Regions from separate parts of the Rhizobium sp. NPDC090279 genome, predicted to be linked through region 2. Evidence: predicted binding sites of a transcription regulator. Region 2 holds the regulator's gene; the other holds the start of a gene.
What was found. The regulator HrcA, encoded in region 2, represses chaperone genes, less so after heat shock. The targets are predictions, from matches to a motif close to GTTAGCACTCNCNNNNNGNGAGTGCTAAC.
Positions count from the first base shown of each region.

Region 1: a site for HrcA is predicted at 4,520-4,548, ahead of groES (co-chaperone GroES). Genes of this name have one in related genera too.

Region 1 covers NZ_JBIVYI010000010.1:180,331-186,663, reverse strand. Annotated here, with positions in the region: gene ACIQWP_RS24775 (DoxX family protein) at 5-448, opposite strand; gene ACIQWP_RS24770 (glutathione binding-like protein) at 660-1,367, shown strand; gene ACIQWP_RS24765 (hypothetical protein) at 1,420-1,866, opposite strand; gene groL (chaperonin GroEL) at 2,449-4,089, opposite strand; gene groES (co-chaperone GroES) at 4,165-4,461, opposite strand; gene chrA (chromate efflux transporter) at 4,743-6,221, shown strand; gene ACIQWP_RS24745 (TIGR01459 family HAD-type hydrolase) at 6,314-6,333, shown strand, end outside.
Region 2 covers NZ_JBIVYI010000003.1:299,344-305,676, reverse strand. Annotated here, with positions in the region: gene ptsN (PTS IIA-like nitrogen regulatory protein PtsN) at 1-439, shown strand, start outside; gene grpE (nucleotide exchange factor GrpE) at 727-1,368, opposite strand; gene ACIQWP_RS09465 (GFA family protein) at 1,584-2,018, shown strand; gene hrcA (heat-inducible transcriptional repressor HrcA) at 2,028-3,116, opposite strand; gene rph (ribonuclease PH) at 3,289-4,005, shown strand; gene ACIQWP_RS09450 (VOC family protein) at 4,017-4,433, shown strand; gene rdgB (RdgB/HAM1 family non-canonical purine NTP pyrophosphatase) at 4,445-5,089, shown strand; gene hemW (radical SAM family heme chaperone HemW) at 5,126-6,301, shown strand.

The sequences.
Region 1 (6,333 bases), on a different contig from region 2:
GCAATCAGGCGGTTGCGTATGCACCGCGGCGTGCGTCGACCGAGTACACGCCTGCGCCGTTGGTGGCGAGCATGATGTAGGCGCCAGCGAGCGTGATGTTCTTCAGGAAGTTGACGAAGTTCAGGCCGTTGATCCAGCCGTTGGCAGCAGCCGGGAAGTCCGGAACGTTGACGGTCGGCAGGTGGAAAAGAACGCCGGTGAAGACACAGAAGGCGGCGAGCAGCCAGCCGACGATGCGGACCTGGAAGCCAATGAGAACGCAGACGCCGGTGACGAATTCAAACGTGCCGGCAAGGTAGGTCAGCAGCGTTGCGGCCGGCATGCCGGCACCGGCGATCATGCCGGCAGTGCCTGCCGGATCGGTCAGTTTGCCGAAGCCGGCGAAGATGAACATGAAGGCGAGCAGGATGCGCGCCACAAGGATGATGATGTTGTTGGTGTTGGACATTGCGGTCTCCAATGGAAGCGGTTCGGTTTGGTGGCGACAAATTCTGGAGACAGATATCTGTGATTTTTGGGAGGCTGAAAAGATAAACAACTGCGCACAATTAGTTCACAATCATTGAACAATGGGCGTTTCGATCACTCTTCCCATGCAGGCCGTATCGGCTATGGTGGCGCCAAATCAGTCGTCAAATCATGGTTTCAGGAGCAAGCCCATGGCCGATCTTTCGTCTTTTCCGATCACGAAGCGCTGGCCCGCCAGCAATCCGGACATTATCCAGCTCTATTCGCTGCCGACGCCGAACGGCGTGAAAGTCTCGATCGCGCTGGAGGAGCTTGGATTGCCTTATGAGCCGCATCTGATCTCTTTCGGCACCAACGACCAGAAGTCGCCGGAATTCATATCGCTGAACCCGAATGGCCGTATTCCCGCGATCATCGATCCCAATGGTCCCGGCGGCAAACCGATCGGCCTGTTCGAATCGGGCGCGATCCTGGTCTATCTCGCGGAAAAGACCGGCAAGCTCATCCCGAACGATGCCGCCGGACGTTACGAGACGCTGGAATGGGTTTTCTTCCAGATGGCCGGTGTCGGCCCGATGTTCGGCCAGTTCGGCCATTTCTTCAAGTTCGCCGCCGAAAAGGTTGCCAATAACCCCTATCCGGTCGAGCGCTACCGCGATGAGGCCAAGCGCCTTCTCTGCGTGCTGGATGAACGTCTGAAAGGGCGTCAGTGGATCATGGGCGATGAATATACCATTGCCGACATCACGACCTTCCCTTGGGTTCGCGGTGTGGATGTCTTCTATGGCGGCCGCGAGGTTCTGGAGTTCGAAAGCTTCCCCTCTGTGATGGCCTGGCTGGAGCGCGCTCTTGCGCGGCCGGCAAGCCAGCGTGGCCTCAGCATTCCGAAGCGGGATTGATGATGCTTTTTGCGGAGGCGGTGGCCAGGCGCTGCCGCTAGCGCATTTCAAATCACTGCCGGGTCGCCAACTGGCTGCCCGGTTCTAGCTTGAAGCGCGGAAACAGGAAGACGCCGACCATGCTGCCGGCATGGTGTTTGTCCGCAGCAACGGATTCGCCGACGCAGAAGACCGGCTGGCGATGGCCGCCCGTGCCGAGCGTCGTCGAGGAATAGCAGAAGGAGGAGTTGGCGGTTGCCGCCTGCTCGAAGAGATCGAGAATACGCACCCGGTCATGCAGGTCATAGCAATGCATGAGGCTCAATAGGCCGCATTCCGAGGAGCTCAGCCCGTGCAGCATCGTGCTCCATTGCCCGAGCTTGATGATGCCGCTTGAAAGATCGCCCGTCCATCCCTCGGAAACACAGAACTGCGCCAGAAGATCCGGATTATGGCCTTCGAACTCCAGCGAGCCGGGTGCAAATGGTACGGAAAAATTGGCTCTGGCAATCTTGAACAAGATGATCCCCACATGAGCGCATGGTCCCCCCGCGCGCTTCACTTGAATTCCTTACCCCTCCAGATGGATGGCCTCCCTGCATTTCACGCCGCTACAAATGTGCAGAGACGTTGGCTCTGCTGATCCGTGTCGGCAATGCTTTTCGGGATGGTGCTCCAGTCTATGAAGTCATTTCAAGTAATAAATTCGAGCAGCGCTCATGCTCAAGGTCATGGCCACGCCGGGCCGCAGGTTAAGCGCGTTCAAAAGAAGTAAAAATTACGTGTATTACAGCTAACTCTCCAAAATCGCTGCGCTGCGAGTTATAGGGGCTTTTCTGAAAACAGCAATGGGCAAGTTGCAAAATTTGTTATGCCGGGAAACCTTGCTGCTACCGCAGCTGTATCATTTGGGCGCAATTAAAAAAGGGCGGCCCGAGAGCCGCCCTTCGTCAATTCCGGATGCCGGAATGAACAGTCGCAATAAGGCTAATGCCCTATTACATCATGTCCATGCCGCCACTTCAGGCCGCTTGGCGGCCTGAAGCACTAAAGTGCATGGGCGAAGCTTTATGGACATTTCTGTAATTAGGCCGTTGGCCTATCACATCATGTCCATGCCGCCCATGCCGCCCATGCCGCCAGGCATGCCGCCAGGAGCGTCCTTCTTCGGCAGCTCGGCGATCATGGCTTCGGTGGTGATCAGCAGCGAAGCAACCGAAGCTGCGTCCTGCAGAGCCGTGCGAACGACCTTGACCGGGTCGACGATGCCCATGGCGATCATGTCGCCGTAGACGCCCGTCTGAGCGTTGTAGCCGAAGTTGTCTTCGTTCTTGTCGAGGATCTTGCCGACAACGATGGAGGCTTCGTCACCAGCGTTTTCAGCGATCTGGCGGCAAGGAGCCTGCAGCGCGCGGCGAACGATGTTGACGCCGGCTTCCTGGTCGTCGTTTTCACCCTTGACGGTGATCTTGACGGAGGAGCGCAGCAGAGCCGTGCCGCCGCCCGGTACGATGCCTTCCTGAACAGCAGCGCGCGTCGCGTTGAGAGCGTCGTCGATGCGGTCCTTCTTTTCCTTGACTTCGATTTCCGTCGAGCCGCCGACGCGGATAACGGCAACGCCGCCAGCGAGCTTTGCAAGGCGTTCCTGCAGCTTTTCGCGGTCGTAGTCAGAGGTGGTTTCTTCGATCTGAGCCTTGATCTGGGCAACGCGGCCTTCGATGTCGGACTTGGCGCCAGCGCCGTCGACGATCGTGGTGTTTTCCTTGGAGATCGAAACCTTCTTGGAACGGCCGAGCATGTCGAGCGTAACCGACTCGAGCTTGATGCCGAGGTCTTCGGAGATGACAGTGCCGCCCGTCAGGATGGCGATGTCTTCCAGCATGGCCTTGCGGCGATCGCCGAAGCCCGGAGCCTTGACGGCAGCGATCTTCAGGCCACCGCGCAGCTTGTTGACGACGAGGGTCGCAAGAGCTTCGCCTTCGACGTCTTCAGCGATGATGAGGAGCGGCTTGCCGGTCTGAACGACGGCTTCGAGAACCGGGAGCATGGCCTGCAGGTTCGAGAGCTTCTTCTCGTGCAGGAGGATGAACGCGTCTTCGAGGTCGGCGATCATCTTTTCCGGGTTGGTCACGAAGTAGGGGCTGAGGTAGCCGCGGTCGAACTGCATGCCTTCGACGACTTCGAGTTCGGTTTCGGCGGTCTTGGCTTCTTCAACCGTGATGACGCCTTCGTTGCCGACCTTCTGCATGGCTTCAGCAATATCGAGACCGATCTGCTTTTCGCCGTTTGCCGAGATCGTGCCGACCTGTGCGACTTCTTCCGACGTGTTGATCTTCTTGGCCTTGGCCTGGAGATCCTTGACGACTTCAGCAACGGCGAGATCGATGCCGCGCTTCAGGTCCATCGGGTTCATGCCGGCTGCAACTGCCTTGGCGCCTTCGCGAACGATGGCCTGGGCAAGAACGGTTGCGGTCGTGGTGCCGTCGCCGGCGATGTCGTTGGTCTTCGAAGCAACTTCGCGGACCATCTGGGCGCCCATGTTTTCGAACTTGTCTTCGAGTTCGATTTCCTTGGCGACGGTGACGCCGTCCTTGGTGATGCGCGGAGCGCCGAAGGACTTGTCGATAACGACGTTACGACCCTTCGGGCCGAGCGTGACCTTCACTGCGTCAGCGAGGATGTCGACGCCACGAAGCATCTTTTCGCGGGCGCTGCGGCCGAATTTTACTTCTTTAGCTGCCATGTTTGAAACTCCTGAATTCGCGTTTTCCGGGCTTTTAAGGCCCGTCAGCTGTATCGGAAAAGGGAACCGGCTTGATTAGCCGATGATGCCCATGATGTCGGCTTCCTTCATGATCAGAAGGTCTTCGCCGTTGAGCTTGACTTCGGTGCCCGACCACTTGCCGAACAGAACGCGATCGCCAACCTTGACGTCGAGTGCTACGACCTTGCCGGACTCATCGCGAGCGCCGGAACCGACGGCGACGATTTCGCCTTCCTGCGGCTTTTCCTTGGCGGTATCGGGAATGATGATGCCACCCTTGGTCTTTTCTTCCGACTCGACGCGACGAACGACGACACGGTCATGAAGGGGGCGGAAATTGGTGCTTGCCATTGTCTAATCCCTCGATCAAATGACATTCACGGATCAGCGGGGGATCCGTATGGGCTGTGTTAGCACTCAGCATTGGCGAGTGCTAGCGACCGTGATTTAGGGGTGGCTTCCGGACGAGTCAAGGACAGCACTGTGAATTTTTTGCGGCGCGCATCCGCTTGTTCCGCTGATGATTAACGGCTGCGGGCATGGCTCGGCATATATCGCCGGCAGCCGCTGTCCGAAGATGGCATGATGTGTTGAAGCGGCAAAATGATGTCCGGCGCGATCCGCCGACGAGTATGGGAGTAACGGCTTTGGGGATCGCACCGGAAAGAGATGACCACAACGGCCGCGTTTCGGCGTTCGATCCGGTCGGCAAGCCTTTGCTTTCAGAAGCTACGCGCGTCTGGGGAAAGATCGGCTTGCTGAGCTTCGGCGGCCCGGCCGGACAGATCGCTCTCATGCATCGCATGATCGTCGACGAGAAGCGTTGGGTCGACGAAGAGCGCTTCCTGCACGCGCTCAGCTATTGCATGCTTCTGCCCGGGCCGGAGGCGCAGCAGCTCGCAACCTATATCGGCTGGTTGCTGCATGGCTGGCGCGGCGGATTGATTGCCGGTCTGCTCTTCATCCTGCCCGGCTTTTTCGTCATTCTGGCGCTTTCGGCCTTCTATGCCCTTTTTCACGACACCGGTCTGCTCGCGACGATCTTCTTCGGCATCAAGGCGGGCGTGCTGGCGATCGTGCTGCAGGCGTTGATCCGGTTGGGCAACCGCGCCCTCAAGACCCGGTTCCATGTGGTGGTGGCGATCGCAAGCTTTGCCTGCCTCTTCTTCCTCGATCTGCCGTTTCCCCTGGTCGTGTTGCTGGCCGGTTTTACCGGCTACGGACAGGTTCTTTATTGCGCATGGGGCAAGGAGCGCCGGCGGCCGCGATTATCGTTCCCGGCGGCATCGGCATTTCGCTTCGGCTGGCTCGCAAGCCCCCAGGCTCGCTCCTCTCTGTTGACGATCATATGTTGGATACTGATCTGGCAGGCGCCACTGTTGCTGGTGCGCAGTTTGCATGGCCCGCAGGATATCGTGGCGGAGACGCTCAGCGGGCAGGCGAACGTGTTCGGCGCCATCTTCTCCTTTTTCTCGCGCATGGCGGTCGTCACCTTCGGTGGCGCCTATGCCGTTCTTGCCTATGTGGCGCAGACGGCGGTGCAACACTACGCTCGGCTGAAGCCGGGCGAGATGCTGGATGGCCTCGCGCTTGCCGAGACCACGCCCGGACCTCTCGTCCTGGTCCTGTGTTTCGTCGGCTTCATGGCCGGTTTCCGCAACCCTTTCGGCTTCGATCCGCTGTTCGGCGGCTTCGTCGGCGCGAGCCTTGCGGCATGGGCGACCTTCGCGCCGAGCTTTCTCTTCATCTTCGCCGGCGCGCCCTACATTGAGAGGCTGCGCGGCCATGCGGGGCTTTCCGCGGCTCTCGCCGCCATTACCGCAGCCATCGTCGGCGTCATGGCGAACCTGTCGATCTGGTTCGGTCTGCACGTGCTGTTTGCGAATGTCGAGCGGCTGGTGCTGCTGAGCCGCCGCGTCGCGCTCCAGGGCGGCGAATTCGTCAATGCGCCGATCGCCGGCATGGCGTGGCCCGATTGGAGCAGTCTTGATATCTCGGCCTTTCTGCTGTTTCTGCTCGCAGCGGTGCTGGTCTTTCGCCGGCGTGCCGGCGTTGCCATCGTGCTCACCGTATCGGCCTTGGCGGGTTCATTGCTCCGGCTCGCCGGCTGAGCTTGTGCGGCGCAAAAACCTTGCACGCCGCTCTTGTAATTTGCCGGCCGGTTTGCGATGTCAGCCCGTGATTTATTTGACGTGAGGACGGCATGGGCAAGCGTATCGAAAG
Region 2 (6,333 bases):
AGATGCGATCATCCCCGCCTTGAAGGCAAATTCCAAAAAACAACTGCTTCAGGAGCTGGCAGCCAAAGCCTCCAAACTGACCGGACTGCCGGAGCGCGAAATTTTCGACGTCGTGCTGCAGCGCGAGCGCCTGGGCTCTACCGGAGTCGGCAACGGCATCGCCATTCCGCACGGCAAGCTTGCCAGCATCAAGTCCATCGCCGGCATTTTCGCGCGCCTTGAAGCGCCTGTCGATTTCGAGGCGCTGGATGACCAGCCTGTCGATCTCGTCTTTCTGCTCCTCGCGCCCGAGGGCGCAGGCGCGGACCACCTGAAGGCATTGTCGCGCATCGCCCGCGTTCTGCGCGATCAGGATCTGGTCGCCAAGCTCCGCGCCACCGATTCCGCCTCCGCCATCTACGCATTCCTCAACGAGGAGCAGGCATCCAACGCCGCCTAAAGCGCGTCGCGATCTTTCAGATTCGCTCCGGGCGTTTAGGTCTTTGATCTTGCGCATGTCGTTGTCGCAAAACCGCTGCACGCTTTCGCGCGACATGCTTTGACGGACTGAATCGCATCGGACCAAGGCAAAAATAAGAGCCGGAAGATCTCAGATCATCCGGCTCTTTTCTTTTGCTGCCGTAGCGGTTCGCGAAATCGACGAACCGCTCTGTTTCTTCGTTCTCGCGCAATTCCGGGCGGAAAAACGCCGCGCGTTTTTCCTGGAATTACTCAAACAGAAAAGGATCAAGCGTCCTTTTCGTCGAGCGGGCTGTTGGCGCCCTGCTCGGTCGTTTCGACGATCTTCGGGCCGCCCTTGGCAACGCCGACCATGGCCGGGCGCAGAACGCGGTCGCCGATGGCAAAGCCGGCCTGCACGACCTGGACGACCGTGTTGTTCGGCACCTCGGAATTGGGCACTTCGAACATGGCCTGATGGAAATTGGGATCGAACTTCTGTCCGACCGGCTCGAGCTGGCGCACGCCATGGCGTTCGAGCGCCGAGAGCATGGACCGCTCGGTCATCTCGACGCCTTCGATCAGCGTGTTCAGGCCGGCATCGGCGCCGGCGCGAGCATCAGCCGGAATGGCGTCCAGCGTGCGGCGCAGATTGTCCGCCACCGAGAGCATGTCGCGGGCAAAGCTTGCCACGGAATAGGATTTTGCGTCCTTCACGTCGCGCTCGGTGCGGCGACGGAGGTTGTCCATCTCGGCAGCAAGGCGCAGGTAGCGATCGCGCAGTTCGCCATTCTCGGCCTTCAGCAGCTCAACCGGATCTGGCTGAGACGGTTCTGCCGCATCGACGGTTTCGGCTGCATCCTGCGCGAAATCCGCTGAAGTGTCGGCCGCCGTGGCGTCAGGGCCGTTTTTTGTTGTTTCGTCGGTCATGACGGTCTCCGAATTGCTTGGTCTTACGATGTGCCCGATATCGAGGTTTGGCCGGAAAAAATCAAGGCTTTGTCGAGAAGAACCGCCAATTCGCGGCTTTACGGCGGCGGCAACGTGCCTCCCCGCTCCTTGATGCCACTCGTGACGTCGACTGTTCAACCCTCCTCCCCAGTAGTATGCTGAATTGCATCTCAGCACAGAGTGGGGTGACATCAATGTCTAATGGCAAATCCCTTTCAGGCAAGTGTTTCTGTGGCGCAGTGGAAATTGCCGTCGACGGCGAGCCAATGGCGATGGGTTATTGCCATTGCGACTCCTGCCGGGAATGGTCGGCGGGACCGGTCAATGCCTTCTCGCTCTGGCCGCCGGAAGCCGTTCACGTCACCAAGGGCGCGGACAAGATCGGCAGCTACCAGAAAACCGAAAAGAGCGTGCGCAAATGGTGCACGGTCTGCGGCGGCCATCTTTTGACAGAGCATCCGCCGTGGGGCGTCACCGACGTCTATGCCGCCGTCCTTCCCACCCTCGAATTTCAGCCGGCAGTCCACGTCAATTACGAGACAACCGTGCTTCACCTGAGAGACGGGTTGCCGAAGCAGAAGGATTTTCCGGCAGAGATGGGCGGATCGGGGATGCTCCTTCCCGACTGATCCCAGCCATCACATCCCCGGTCGGGTCAGCCGCGAGATCAGCTGGGCCGTATAATCGACCATGGGTACGATGCGCGCATAGTTCAGCCGTGTCGGACCGATGACTCCGACTGCGCCGACGATGCGATCGTCGTCGTCGCGATAGGGCGCAACTATGAGCGAGGAGCCCGACAGCGAGAAGAGCTTGTTTTCCGAACCGATGAAGATACGCACGCCCGGCCCGCTTTCGGCGAGATTGAGGATCTCGATCAAGCTGTCCTTCTTTTCCAAATCGTCGAAAAGCAGGCGCAACCGATCCAGATCCTCGGCGCCGCCGATCTCGGCCAAGAGATTGGAGTGGCCGCGCACGATGAGCTGCGTCGGCTTGCCGTCGTCATCGCCACCAGACCAGACAGCAATGCCGCGCTCGACCAATTCATGCGAAAGACTGTCCAGTTCCTTTCGCACGCTTTCCTTGAGGCTCTGCAATTGCCGCCGCAATTCCGGCATCGTCTGGCCGGTCATGTGGGCATTCAGGAAGTTGGCAGCTTCCGTCAGCTGCGACGAGGTCGTGCCGGCCGGCAGTTCGATGATGCGGTTTTCGACCTGATCGTGATCGCCGACGAGCACGGCAAGCGCCTTGGTCGGCTCCAGCCGAATGAATTCCACGTGTTTCAGCACCGGATCGCTCTTGGAGGTGATGACGAGGCCGGCACCGCGCGAAATGCCCGACAGCACGCGGCTTGCCTCCGACATCATCGATTCCATCGGCTGGTCGCGATTACTGCCACGCACCTGCCGGTCGATATTGGCGCGATCCTCGGCCGAGAGATCGCCGACCTGCATGAAGGCGTCGACGAAGAAGCGCAGGCCCACCTGGGTCGGCAATCGGCCGGCGCTCACATGCGGCGAATAGATGAGCCCAAGCTCTTCCAAGTCGCTCATCACATTGCGCACGGAAGCCGGCGACAAGGACATGGGCAGCAAGCGGGAGAGATTGCGCGAGCCCAGCGGCTCGCCATTTTCCAGATAGCCTTCGACGATGCGACGGAAGACTTCCTTGGAGCGTTCGTCCAGTGCAGCAATGACATCCGAGACCGACGATGTCGTGAATACCATTTCGCTGTCAGATCCATTCCGTTGAGCCTTGGGCAAAATATAATCATTTGGTTAGCAATGGCAAAAGGGAAAAATGCTGCGGCCGCCGCCCAGAGGCTCCCCAGCCTGCTTTTCCTTTGCAAATGCGGCCTGTGGGTCGTAGAAGCGGTCAACGAACATTCAGGAGAGTGGAATGCGGCCTTCAGGCAGAAAAACCGACCAGATGCGCAAGGTATCGTTCGAGCGCAATTTTTCCAAGCATGCGGAAGGCTCCTGCCTGGTCAAGTTCGGCGATACGCACGTGCTCTGCACGGCAAGCCTGGAAGACAAGACGCCGCCATGGCTGCGCAACAGCGGCAAGGGCTGGGTCACGGCCGAATACGGCATGCTGCCGCGTGCGACCGGCGAGCGCATGAAGCGCGAAGCCGCAGCCGGAAAGCAGGGTGGCCGCACGCAGGAAATCCAGCGCCTGATTGGCCGGTCGTTGCGCGCCGTCGTCGATTTGAAAGAGCTCGGCGAACGTCAGATCACCGTCGATTGCGACGTCATCCAGGCCGATGGCGGCACACGCACGGCATCGATCACCGGCGGCTGGATCGCGCTCTACGACTGCTTGAAGTGGATGGAAAGCCGCAACATGGTCAAGGTCGACCGCGTGCTGAAGGATCACATCGCCGCCATCTCCTGCGGCATCTTCGCCGGTCAGCCTGTCATCGATCTCGACTACCTTGAGGATTCTTCGGCCGAGACCGACGCCAATTTCGTCATGACCGGCAAGGGCGGCATCGTCGAGATCCAGGGAACCGCCGAAGGCGCCCCCTTCAGCGAAGAGGAATTCGCCACGCTGATGCATCTTGCCAAGAACGGCATTGCCGAACTGGTGGATCTGCAGAAGCAGGCCATCGCCTGAGGATATTTTGAATGGCTGACCCGGCCCTCGCAGGCGTCCTCGAAACCGCACTCTATGCGGACGATCTCGATGCGGCTGAAGTCTTTTACGGAAGCATACTCGGACTGCAGAGGATTTCGCGTGGCGGCAACCGCCATGTCTTCTATCGTTGCGGGCCGGGCGTCCTGCTGATCTTCAACAGCGAGGAGACCGTGAAGCCGCACGAGCCGGGCGCCCTACCCGTGCCGCCGCATGGCACGAAGGGGCATGGTCACGTCTGCTTCCGCCTCGACAATGACGATATCGAAGCGATGGCGCGGAAGCTGAAGGCTGCCGGTGTCGATATCGAAGCCGATTTTCACTGGCCGAACGGCGGCCGATCGATCTATTTCCGCGATCCGGCCGGCAACAGCCTGGAATGCGCCGAACCCCGCATCTGGGGCCTCTGACAGGACAGCACATGCGCAAGCTCGATACCAAGACCATCGTCGTCGCCAGCCATAATGCCGGCAAGATCCAGGAAATCCGCGACCTGATCGGCCCGCTGGGTTTTGCTGCCAAGTCCGCCGCCGATCTCAATTTCATCGAACCGGACGAGACCGGCACCACCTTCGAGGAAAATGCCACGATCAAGGCGCTGGCCTCCGCGCAGGCTTCGGGCTTGCCGGCACTCTCGGACGATTCCGGTCTGGTCATCGATCCGCTTGGCGGCGATCCCGGCGTTTATACCGCCAACTGGGCCGAAACGGCCGACGGCACGCGCGATTTCGCCATGGCGATGCGGAAGGTCGAGACGGCGCTGGAAAGGGCTGGCGCGACCTCGCCGGAAAGCCGCACGGCGCGCTTCGTCAGCGTGCTCTGCCTGGCATGGCCAGACGGGCATACCGAGCTTTTCCGCGGCGAAGTCGAAGGTACCGTCGTCTGGCCGCCGCGCGGGACGCAGGGCTTCGGCTACGACCCGGTCTTCCAGCCCGAGGGATACGAGACCACTTTTGGCGAAATGAGCGCCGAAGAGAAGCATGACTGGAAGCCCGGCGATCAGCAGGCGCTCTCGCATCGCGCCCGGGCCTTCAAGGTCTTTGTCGAAACCTGCCTGGAGGCGTAAGCTTAGTTCGTGGAAATCGTGGATACTGAGGACCTGATGCGCGGAGCGCAATTGCTGCCCGATACCGGCGAACCCGGTTTCGGCGTGTACGTGCATTGGCCTTTTTGCGCGGCCAAGTGTCCCTATTGCGATTTCAACAGCCACGTCCGCCATCAGCCTGTCGATCAGGAGCGTTTCGCCGCCGCCTTCCTGAAGGAAATGGCGACGATGCGGATGATCAGCGGCCCGAAGACGGTGACCAGCGTCTTCCTTGGCGGCGGCACGCCATCGCTGATGAAGCCTGAAACGGTCGGCGCGATCCTCGATGGCATCGCCAAGACCTGGCATGTGCCCGATGGCATCGAAATCACCATGGAAGCCAATCCATCGAGTGTCGAGGCGGAGCGCTTTCGCGGCTATCGCGCCGCCGGAGTCAATCGCGTCTCCATGGGCGTGCAGGCGCTGAACGACCGCGACCTGAAATTCCTGGGCCGTCTGCACAATGTCGAGGATGCGCTGAAGGCGATCAGGCTGGCGCGCGAGATTTTTCCGCGCATGTCCTTCGATCTCATCTATGCCCGCCCGAACCAGACCGTCGAGGAATGGGAACGAGAACTGAAGGAGGCGATCTCCTATGCGGTCGATCACCTCTCGCTCTATCAGCTGACGATCGAGGAAGGCACGCCCTTCTACGGCCTCCACAAGGCCGGCAAGCTGATCGTGCCCGACGGCGACCAATCGGCGCTGCTCTACGAGGCGACGCAGGAAATTACCGAACGCGAGGGCATGCCTGCCTACGAAGTCTCCAATCATGCCCGTCCCGGCGCCGAAAGCCGGCACAACCTGACCTACTGGCGTTATGGCGATTATGCCGGCATCGGCCCCGGTGCCCATGGTCGCTTAACCCAGGGACCGCAGAAGCTCGCGACCGCCACCGAGCGCAAGCCGGAAAGCTGGCTCGAGATGGTCGAGCGCGACGGCCACGGCATGATCGACCAGGAAATGCTTGGTTTCGACGAGCAGGCCGACGAACTACTGCTGATGGGACTGCGGCTCAGGGAAGGCGTCGATCTCGCCCGCTGGCAGCAGCTTTCCGGCCGCGATCCCGATCCGCAGCGCGAGGCGTTTTTACTGGAACACGGTTTCATAGAGCGGATCGGCAATTCCCGCCTGCGCTGCACACCTTCGGGAATGCTGGTTCTCGACTCGGTCGTCGCCGACCTCGCCTGTTAGTCACCTCCCTCTTGAGGGGGGAGGTCGCCGCA